3 regions of the Streptomyces sp. NPDC021096 genome follow, and region 3 is predicted to be linked to each of the others. Evidence: riboswitches for the same ligand, from Rfam matches in the RefSeq annotation. Region 3 holds a riboswitch; each other region holds the start of a gene.

The links. A riboswitch is a leader RNA that binds a small molecule or an ion and turns the genes downstream of it on or off. The one in region 3 is predicted to bind cyclic di-AMP.
Region 1: linked by a shared signal. The riboswitch ahead of AB0G59_RS24255 (C40 family peptidase) and the one ahead of AB0G59_RS12345 (peptidoglycan DD-metalloendopeptidase family protein) in region 3 are both predicted to bind cyclic di-AMP.
Region 2: linked by a shared signal. The riboswitch ahead of AB0G59_RS18710 (C40 family peptidase) and the one ahead of AB0G59_RS12345 (peptidoglycan DD-metalloendopeptidase family protein) in region 3 are both predicted to bind cyclic di-AMP.

What each region holds. Positions count from the first base shown of each region.
Region 1 covers NZ_JBFADG010000024.1:37,924-41,152, forward strand. The annotation lists gene AB0G59_RS24250 (carboxylesterase family protein) at 1-1,411, opposite strand, end outside; gene AB0G59_RS24255 (C40 family peptidase) at 1,495-1,968, opposite strand; cyclic di-AMP (ydaO/yuaA leader) riboswitch at 1,972-2,125, opposite strand; gene AB0G59_RS24260 (endo alpha-1,4 polygalactosaminidase) at 2,371-3,229, opposite strand, start outside; gene AB0G59_RS24265 (spherulation-specific family 4 protein) at 3,225-3,229, opposite strand, start outside.
Region 2 covers NZ_JBFADG010000013.1:91,421-94,649, forward strand. The annotation lists gene AB0G59_RS18700 (Scr1 family TA system antitoxin-like transcriptional regulator) at 1-589, opposite strand, end outside; gene AB0G59_RS18705 (ATP-binding protein) at 831-1,259, shown strand; gene AB0G59_RS18710 (C40 family peptidase) at 1,484-1,972, opposite strand; cyclic di-AMP (ydaO/yuaA leader) riboswitch at 1,976-2,181, opposite strand; gene AB0G59_RS18715 (hypothetical protein) at 2,467-2,787, opposite strand; gene AB0G59_RS18720 (ATP-dependent Clp protease proteolytic subunit) at 2,793-3,229, opposite strand, start outside.
Region 3 covers NZ_JBFADG010000006.1:164,082-167,310, reverse strand. The annotation lists gene AB0G59_RS12355 (pitrilysin family protein) at 1-167, shown strand, start outside; gene AB0G59_RS12350 (pitrilysin family protein) at 197-1,573, shown strand; cyclic di-AMP (ydaO/yuaA leader) riboswitch at 1,817-1,971, shown strand; gene AB0G59_RS12345 (peptidoglycan DD-metalloendopeptidase family protein) at 1,983-2,768, shown strand; gene AB0G59_RS12340 (GntR family transcriptional regulator) at 2,969-3,229, shown strand, end outside.

The sequences.
Region 1 (3,229 bases), on a different contig from region 3:
GCCGGGTGAGCCGCCCGTCGGTGACCCGGTAGGCCGGCCAGCCGGGGTCGCCGTGGGCGGCGAACGACGCCCACGAGCGGCGGATGTCCTCGGCGAGCGCGAGGGCCTCCGCGGGCGGCGGGTCCTCGCCGAACAGCAGCCGGGCGGCGGGGGCGGAGTAGTTGCCGAAGAGCAGCTGGGCGTCGAGACCGTGGGCCGCGCCCAGCGCGCCGCCCAGCGCGGGCGCGGGCCAGCACAGTTCGTAGAGGTGGGCCGTGCCGCCGCCGGCGGAGTGGGCGTCCGCCAGGTGCAGGGAGGGGACGCGGAAGAGCGCGTCGGCGTGGACGAGGTCGAAGAGAGCGGCAGCGGAGGCGCCCGGGTGGGCGGCGCGGTAGGCGCGCTCGCCGTCGGGTGCGGGGGCGAAGGTCCGCAGCGCCGTCGTGGCGTCCTCCTCGGTGATCTTCTCCAGGCCGCCGGACAGCACCAGGAACGGCCGGAACTCGTCGCGGGTGTGACCGGTCAGCAGGCCGACCTCGCTCGCGCGGCCGTCGCGCAGGCTCCGCCAGGGCACGTCCGGCACCAGGTCGCCGTCCACGACGGGGCAGAAGGGGACGCCCGAGCGGGCCAGCCGGCCCCAGCGGTCCACGTGGGCGGGCAGGCCCGCCATCAGTACGTCCACCTCCTCGGCCAGGCGCTGCGGCGCGATCGCCGCGAGGGAGGCGGCGGTGGGGGCGGCGCCGAGCCGGGCGGCGAAGGTCTGTGCGACGTCCTTCGCGAGGGCGGGGGTGACGTAGAGGCCCGGTACGGACTGGGTGATGGCCCGTCGGAAGAGGCCGGCGGTCAGGGGTGCCGCCAGCAGGGTGGCGATGGAGCCCGCTCCGGCGGACTGTCCGCAGAGGGTGACCCGGTCCGGGTTGCCGCCGAAGCGGGCGATGTTCTGCCGCACCCATTCCAGGGCCGCGATCTGGTCGAGCAGGGCGCGGTTGGCGGGGGCGCCGGCGAGCTGGGCGAGGCCCTCGGCGCCCACCCGGTAGTTGACGGTGACCACGACCAGGCCGTGCCGGGCTATGTGCGCGGCGTCGTACAGGGGGTCGTTCGTGGCGCCGGAGACGTAGCCGCCGCCCGGGATCCACACCAGGACCGGCAGCCCGGATCCGCCGGGGTCCGGGGTCCAGACGTTCAGGGTGAGCCAGTCGGTGCCCGGTATGTCTCCGGGGGCACGGAAGGGCCCGGACTGCGGGGGCGGCGGCCCGAACTCCACGGCCTCCCTGACCCCGTCCCAGGCCGGGGGCGGCTGGGGTGCGGCGAAGCGCAGCTCGCCCACCGGTGGCCGGGCGTAGGGGATGCCGCGGAAGACCGCGAGTTGCTCCTCGGTCCGTCCCCGGACCGCGCCCTGGACCGTGTGCGTCTCCACGCCGCTGCCGCTGGCCATCCGCGCCCCTTCCCGAAACCGCCGGACGGGCTGGATTCTGGGCCCGTCCGGCGTCCCGGGACAAGGGGGCCGACGCTGAGCGGCTACTTCACGCGGCCGTACCAGACGCTGTTGGTCCAGATCTTCTCCAGCCGGACGGAGCCGCCGGGCTTGGGAGAGTGCCAGATCTTGTTGCTACCCGCGTAGATCCCCACGTGGTAGACGTTGCTGCCGGAGTGGAAGAAGACGAGGTCACCGACCTGACGCGAGCCGCTGGACAGGTGCCGGGTGGAGTTGTACTGGCTCTGGGCGGTGCGCGGGAGGTTCTTGCCGACCTTCTTGAACGAGTAGAGCGTCAGGCCCGAGCAGTCGAACCGGTTCGGTCCCGTGGCGCCGTACTGGTAGGGCGAGCCCTTCTTGGAGGCCGCGACCTTCAGTGCCTGCTCGCCCGGGGTCGCCGCCTGGGCGCCGGTGGCGAGGCCGGGGATGAGCACCGATGCCGCGAGCGTGGCGGCGGTGAGGGCCGACGCGGTGCCGGCCCGGGAAGCGAGTGCAGGTATGCGAGGAAACGCAGACATGCCAAAGCCCTTCGGCATCCGCCTACGAAAGATGACCTGTCGGGTTCGGGCTGCGAAGTTGCCCGGCCACGCATGTGGCTTCACCCCAAGGACCACCGCTTTCATGGTCCGTTACCGCTTGGGTCTCCCGCTCCTGCCGATTCATCATTCGATTCCGCACCCGGTGCGGCGGCAGGACTCGGCGTCCGCCCGGGTCGCCCGCCTCGGTGACGGGATCTTGTGTTCGGTGAAAGATCCTGCACCATCAATCGCTCAAATTCGGCGCCGAAACGGTCATCTGTGAACTTCTTCACTTCGGGGTCACACGCGGAACCGCGCCCCCTCCACCACCCGCCGTCTGCGCCTAAACCCGTGTCCCGAGGGGCACTTGAAGCACGGAAGCCCAGGCTCCGCACTGCTCGGTCAGCACGGCTGCCGCCAGGCGTCCAGCTCGAGCTTCTTCTTCATCGAGCTCAGCCCCAGCCGCTTCGCGGTGCCGCAGAACTCCCCCGTCGACAGGTCGTATTCGACATGGAAGACCGCTTTGTTCTGCTTCACGAACGGCGTGAGCTTCTCGCACTCCCCGTACTGCGCGCACTGTTCGTTGACCGCGAAATCGAAGTCCCGTACCAGCTCGGGGATCTGCTCGAGATCGTTCTTCAAACCGATGGCCAGCCCGCGCTCATGAGCCAGCTTCACCAGCATCCGGTTGAACGCCAGCTGATCCGCGGCCGAGAGCGGGAATCCGGTGCGATTGCGAAACCCCTCGGTCAGATCGGGTTCCACCGCGTCGAAACCCTTTTGCCGGCACATGTCGATGCGGGCGGCCATGAGGGGCCGCAAGTCGTCGAGACGGCGGATGTCCAGCCATTTCTCACCGTCCCAGCCCTTGTTGTTCCTGCCGAGCAGGGCTTTGGGAAAACGCGCGTGATCCGGCCGGAAGTCCTCCCAGGCCCCGGCGTTGATGTAACAGATCACTTTGCGGCCCCGGGCGTGCAATCGCGCCACCGTTTCGGCGGAGTTCTCGAAACCGTCGATGTCGTAGACGGGGACGTCCACGGAGGTGTCGACCTGTCCGCCGAGCTGCCACTGCCAGCGGGTGCCCGGCCGCGGCTGCCAGCGCCGGGAGGCCGGCGGCGGGCTGCCGTCCGGCGCCGCCGTCATCCGGTCCACCGGGCTCTCCCCGCCCGGCTCCGCCCCCTCCTCCGACGGGCTCGAACAGGCCGCGAGGACGAGCAGGAGGACACCGAAGAGGCCCGCGCGGGCGCGCCGGCCGGTCACC
Region 2 (3,229 bases), on a different contig from region 3:
GCAGCTGTGCCGCTATCACCTCCGGTCCGCCGACCTCGTGCCGCAGCACCGCCTCGTCGAGCACCGCGCAGAGCTGCAGCGGCCGCTCCCCGTCCAGCACCGACTGCCGGGCCATCCGCACCCGTACGAGCTCCTCGACCTGTTCCTCCGGCGGGTCGGCCAGCGCCGCCCGGGTCACGGCCCGGGCGTACTCCCGCGTCTGCAGCAGGCCGGGCACCACCGTGGTCTCCAGCGTCCGGGCGTGGGACGCCTCCGACTCCAGGCTGATGAAGTCGAGATACGCCGAAGGCAGCAGATCGCGGTAGGCGTACCACCAGCCGCGCCGGGACCCCTCCGCATCCCTGGACCCCGCCCCGCACAGCGCTCCCAGCAGTGCCCTCAGCTCAGGGTCCGAGACGCTGTACACATCGAGCAGCCGGGCCACGTCCGCGGGTTTCACTCCGCTGATGCCCGTCTCGATCCGGCTCACCTTCGACTGGTGCCAGCCGACCGCTCCCGCCGCCTCCCGGCTCGTCATCCCGGTCAGTTCGCGCTGTCGGCGCAGCTCCGCGCCGAGTTTGCGGCGGCGCACCGCGGGTCCGTTCCGCATCAGCTCTCCTCCCCGCCGCTCAAATCCACTCGTCAGAGTCAATAGACCAGTCTGCCGTCCAAATCCGGTCTCTCGTAGCAGAGTTCACCGCTTTGAGCGACAGATATATCCACAATCCGGTGGATCGCACCCATCGCACCCGTGAACAGTGGCACTCTGTCGCGAAGAGCCGTCCGGGGCCGTCCCGACTTCACCGCATGCCGCGCGTCGGAGTCCGGCACCGGTGGAAAGGGACAGCGCCATGGCAGACCACCAGGAAGCAACCGTCACTCTGCCGAGCGGCCCCGCCTCGGTCTCCGCGGCCCGCCGCTATGTCATGGACGTGCTCACGGAATGGGGCCTGCCGGCCGGTACGGACGCGGGCGACGCCATCCGGCTGATCGTCTCCGAGCTGGCCACCAATGCCGTGCAGCACACCCACGGCCAGTCGCCCACCTTCACGGTGGACGTGCGCCTCGAACGGGGCGAGCAGCTGCGGATCGGGGTCACGGACAGCCACCCCTGCCGTCCGCGGCGGCTGCCGGCCGCCGGCCGGCAGGACAACGGGCGCGGCCTGGTGATCATTCGCTGTCTCACCGCCGAGCACGGCGGCAGGCTCTGTGTCACGCCGACCGAGGACGGCGGCAAGACCGTATGGATCCGTATGCCGTGGACGGTGCCGGTCCGCTGAACCGGCAGCGCGCGGAGGGCCGGGCGGGGGTCCGCCCGGCCCGGCGCTCTCGTGGAGCGCGCTCCTGAACCGGTGGGTTCACAGGTGTCGCGGGTGCCGGTGGGGCACCGGGAAGGCAGTCGGGTCCGCTGCCACGGAAGGTGTGCCCGGCGCTTCGGGTGCGGCGTGGGCGGGTCCGGCGCGATGGGTGGGTGACACCGGGCGGCCGGGGCCCCGCGCGGCGGTCAGCCGTTCACGCGGCCGTAGGAGATGCTGCGCGTCCAGATGCGCTCGAGTCGGACGACCGATCCGGTCTTGGGGGCGTGCCAGATCCTGTTGTTCCCGGCGTATATCCCCACGTGGTAGACGCCGCCGCGGCCGTGGAAGAACACCAGGTCGCCCTGGGTGCGGGAGAATCCGGGGATGTGCCGGGTGCGGTTGTACTGGTCCTGTGCGGTCCGCGGCAGCTGCTTGCCGGCCCGCTTGAAGGAGTACTGGGTCAGTCCGGAGCAGTCGAAGCGGAAGGGCCCCGTCGCGCCCCACTGGTAGGGGGATCCCGCCTTCGAGGCCGCGATCTGCAGGGCCGTGTTGGAGATGGTCGCGGCTTCCGCGTCGTTCGTGGCGCCGGGTGCCAGCACCGTGGCGCCGACGGCCGCGAGAGTCAGGGCGGATTTCACGGTCAGGGGCAGAGCCCCCGTCCTGGACAGCATTGAGGGACGTTTGTGCGCGCCCATGCCAAACCCTTCGTCAGCCGCCTGTGAAGGATGACCTGTCGGGTTCGGGCAGGCGAAGAATGCCCGGCCGCGTGAGCGGCTTCACCCCAAGGGACGTACGGCAGTTGTCGCGCCTCCGCCGTCCCGTCGTGCTCGGGTCCTCCATCCCTGCCGGTGCACTTATGTCGACCAGTCGCCCCGGCGGCGGCAGGGTTCGGCGTCCGCCCGGACCGCCCCGCCGCGGTGGCGGGGTCTTGTCGTCGGCACGGATCTTGGCGCAGTCCCGGTGCCCACGCCGAGTGGATCCCGCCATATGTGACGCTCGTCACCTCTGGTCAATTCGGGTGGACGCGGGGCGATTTGACGGTGGTGACCTTTCCCTGGTGAGTTCGTCACCTGCGGCGAAGCGATCTCTTCGAGCGTCGAGTGCGCGCACCGCTCGAAGTGATCACTGCGGCTCGTCTACGATCGCATCCGCTGTCTGAAGGAGATCGGGGGCAGAATGTTTCCGCTCCTCAGTTCGGCGGCTCCGGCGGCAACATCACCCGCCTGGCCCGGCGTTCGCCGTCCAGGACCCGCATCGCTCGCGCCAGCGTTCCCCCGTACACCTCGCGTTCGCCGCGTTCGTGCATGACCGTCAGCGCGTCGCGCAGCCCGGCGGCCGCGAGCGCGAGCGTCTGCGCGGCTCGTAGCGCACTGTACGTGCCGTGCGTGCGAGCCGGGTTGATCCGTCCGAGGAGATCCAGTACTTCCAGATAGCGGTCGATCACCTCGCCCTCGGCGCGGGTCAGGGCGGGCAGCGGGGTCAGCTCCGGGGGCCACTTCTCCGACGGCATCCCCCTCACCTCGCCCCGGCCGGCGCGGCGGGCGCCCGGCGGTCGGTGATGACCCGGTCGGCCAGGCCGTAGGCCACGGCCGCCCGGGCGTCGAGGAAGGTGTCGCGCTCGATGTCCCGCCGGACGCGCCCGGCGTCCTGCCCGGTGTGCAGCGCCAGCATCTCCACCAGGCCGTCGCGGACCCGCAGCAGCTCCTCGGCCTGCAGCGCCAGGTCCGAGGGCTGGCCCTGTACGGGTTCGGCGAGGGACGGCTGGTGGATGAGCATCCGGGCGTGCGGGAGCACCAGGCGCTTGCCCGGGGTGCCGGCCGCCATCAGGACGGCGGCGGCCGAGGCCGCCTGGCCCAGGCAGATGGTCTCGATGTCGCAGTGGATGTAGCGCATCGTGTCGTAGACGGCGCACATGGCCCCGAAGGAGCCGCCGGGGGAATTGATGTAGAGGG
Region 3 (3,229 bases):
TCGCCCTGAGTGCCGTGCAGCGCGTCCTGGAGGTCACCCCCGAGGAGGTGCAGGCCGTCGCCAAGGCCCGCCTGCACCCCGCCAACCGGGCCGTGCTGGTGTACGAGCCGACCTCACCCCAGTCCGACGGCGACGCCGACCAGAACGAAGAGGAGACGGACCGGTGAGCGACGCCGCATCCAGCACCACCGCGACGATGGAATTCCACCCGCAGCCCGAGCCCGGGCAGGCCACCCCCTGGGCGTTCCCGGCCCCCGACCGCGACCGGCTGCCCAACGGCCTGACCGTGCTGCGCTGCCACCGCCCCGGCCAGCAGGTCGTGGCCGTCGAGATCAGCCTGGACGCGCCCCTGGAGGCCGAGCCCGAGGGCCTGGACGGGGTGGCCACGATCATGGCGCGCGCCTTCTCCGAGGGCACCGACAAGCTCAGCGCCGAGGACTTCACCGCCGAGCTCGAGCGCTGCGGCGCCACCCTCGACGCGCACGCCGACCACCCCGCCGTGCGCATCTCCCTGGAGGTCCCGGCCTCCCGGCTGGCCAAGGCCCTCGGCCTGCTCGCCGACGCCCTGCGCGCCCCGGCCTTCCCGGAGAACGAGGTCGAGCGCCTCGTGAACAACCGGCTGGACGAGATCCCGCACGAGCTGGCCAACCCCGCCCGCCGGGCCGCCATGGCGCTGTCCGCCGAGCTCTTCCCGGCCACCTCCCGGCTCTCCCGCCCCCGCCAGGGCGGCGAGGAGACCGTCAAGCGCATCGACGCCGCCGCCGTGCGCGCCTTCTACGAGGACCACGTCCGCCCCGCCACGGCGACGGCCGTCATCGTCGGCGACTTCACCGGCGTCGACCTCGACCAGGCCCTCACCGAGTCCCTCGGCGCCTGGACCGGATCGAGCGCCGAGCCCCGGCCCGTCCCCGCGGTCACCGCGGACGACACCGGCCGCGTCGTGATCGTGGACCGCCCCGGCGCCGTCCAGACCCAGCTGCTCATCGGCCGCGCCGGATCCGACCGGCACGACCGCGTCTGGCCCGCCCAGGTGCTCGGCACGTACTGCCTCGGCGGCACCCTCACCTCCCGCCTGGACCGCGTCCTGCGCGAGGAGAAGGGCTACACCTACGGCGTCCGCGCCTTCGGCCAGGTGCTGCGCTCGGTGCCCCCGTCCCAGGGCGCCGCGGGCACGGGCATGCTCGCCATCAGCGGCTCCGTGGACACCCCCAACACCGGCCCGGCGCTGGCGGACCTGTGGGCGGTGCTGCGGACGCTGGCCGCCGAGGGCCTGACCGAGGCCGAGCGCGACGTCGCCGTGCAGAATCTGGTCGGCGTCGCACCGCTGAAGTACGAGACGGCGGCGGCCGTCGCGGCCACCCTCGCCGACCAGGTCGAGCAGTACCTCCCGGACGACTTCCAGGCGGGGCTCTACGAACGCCTCGCGGAGACCGGCACGGTGGAGGCCACCGCGGCCGTTGTCAGCGCGTTCCCCGTCGACCGCATGGTCACCGTCCTCGTCGGCGACGCGGCCGAGATCGCCGAGCCGGTCAAGGCGCTCGGCATCGGCGAGGTGACCGTCATCCCCGCCTGACGGACCTGCCTGACGGAGGTTCAGCCGCCGTATTCCCGTGCCCCGTGCCGGATATGAGCGGACAAGAGAGGCGCGTGAGCCCGAAGAGGCACACGCGCCTCCCTTATGTCCAATTTCATGCAGTGGTTGCACGTTGGTCGTGTGGCGTAGGTCATAAAAGCGCCGTTCTGTTTGCCGTTCGAATCCGACGCGGATTAGCGTCAGGGCGGCAGTCCGTCAGATCGGAGCCGCAACCGCGGTCCCGGGCAGCCATCGCCGAGTTCCCGAGGCACCAGCCAAGGGGAGCCGGGGACCCAAACGTCCCTGGGGTGAATCGGGTCCCTTTCACGAGGGAGCCGTAGGAGACCTTCCTGCTCCGAACCCGTCAGCTAACCCGGTAGGCGAGAAGGAAGGAAAGGATCGCCCAGGCATGGGTAAGCACCGTCGTCCGAGTCGTGCCGTGCGCGTCAGCGCCAATGTGGCGGGCATAGCCACCCTCACCGCCGCAGGCGTGGTCGCCGGCGTCGCCGCCCCGGCCTTCGCCTCCACCGACGACGGCCACCGCACCGAGGACACCGGCCTGACGCAGGCCATCGTCATGGGTGACGTCATGGCCGGCAACGTCGACGCCCAGGCCGAGACCCAGCGCAGCGCCGCCGACGAGGCCGCCATCCGCCTCCAGGCCGAGGCCACGGCCAAGCAGAAGGCCGCCGAGGCCAAGCAGCGCGCCGAAGAGGCCAAGCGCAAGATCGAGGAGGAGCGCGCCGCCAAGGAGCGCGCCGCCCGCGACGAGGAGCGCAAGCGTCTGGGCACCTACGTGAGCCCGATCGACAGCTCCTACGTCTCCACCTCCTACAAGGCCTCCAGCGGCCTGTGGTCCTCCGGCAGCCACACCGGCATCGACATCCACGCCGAGACCGGCACCTCGGTCCACGCGGTCGCCGCCGGCACCATCGTCGAGGCCGGCTGGGGCGGCGCGTACGGCAACAACGTCGTCATCAAGCACAACGACGGCACGTACACCCAGTACGCCCACCTGTCGTCCCTCGACGTCTCCGTCGGCCAGACGGTCACCCCGGGCCAGCAGATCGGCCTCTCCGGTGCCACCGGCAACGTCACGGGCCCGCACCTGCACTTCGAGGCCCGCACGGGTGCCACCTACGGCTCCGACATCGACCCGATCGCCTACATGAGCGCCCATGGCGTCAGCCTGTAGGACCGCATCGCGGCACCGTTCTTCACGCAAGGCCCCGGCCCCTGGCCGGGGCCTTCGTGTTTGGCCAAAAGATATCCATGAACCGGCCCACCCATCGGAAATCCCACCCGATTGCAATAGAGTCGCTGAACGGGCGTCAATCGGCCGTGATTCACGGGGGTTAAGTCATAAGTCGGAGGTACACCCATGCGGGGCCGTACGTGAACGGCGATGACGAGGGCGTGCACCGGAGGGGCGGCATTTCCGCGCACGCCGTGTGCACGGCGATCCGCGACGACATCGTCTCCGGCGCCTTTCCTCCCGGCAGTAGGCTCGTCGAGGAACTCCTGGCCCGCCGTTACGGCGTCTCCCGGGTGCCGGTGCGCGAAGCGCTGCGCACCCTGGCCTCCGAGGGCTTCGTGACCACCCGGCGGCACGCCGGCGCCTGTGTCGCCGAGCCCACCGAGCGCGAGGCCGCCGAT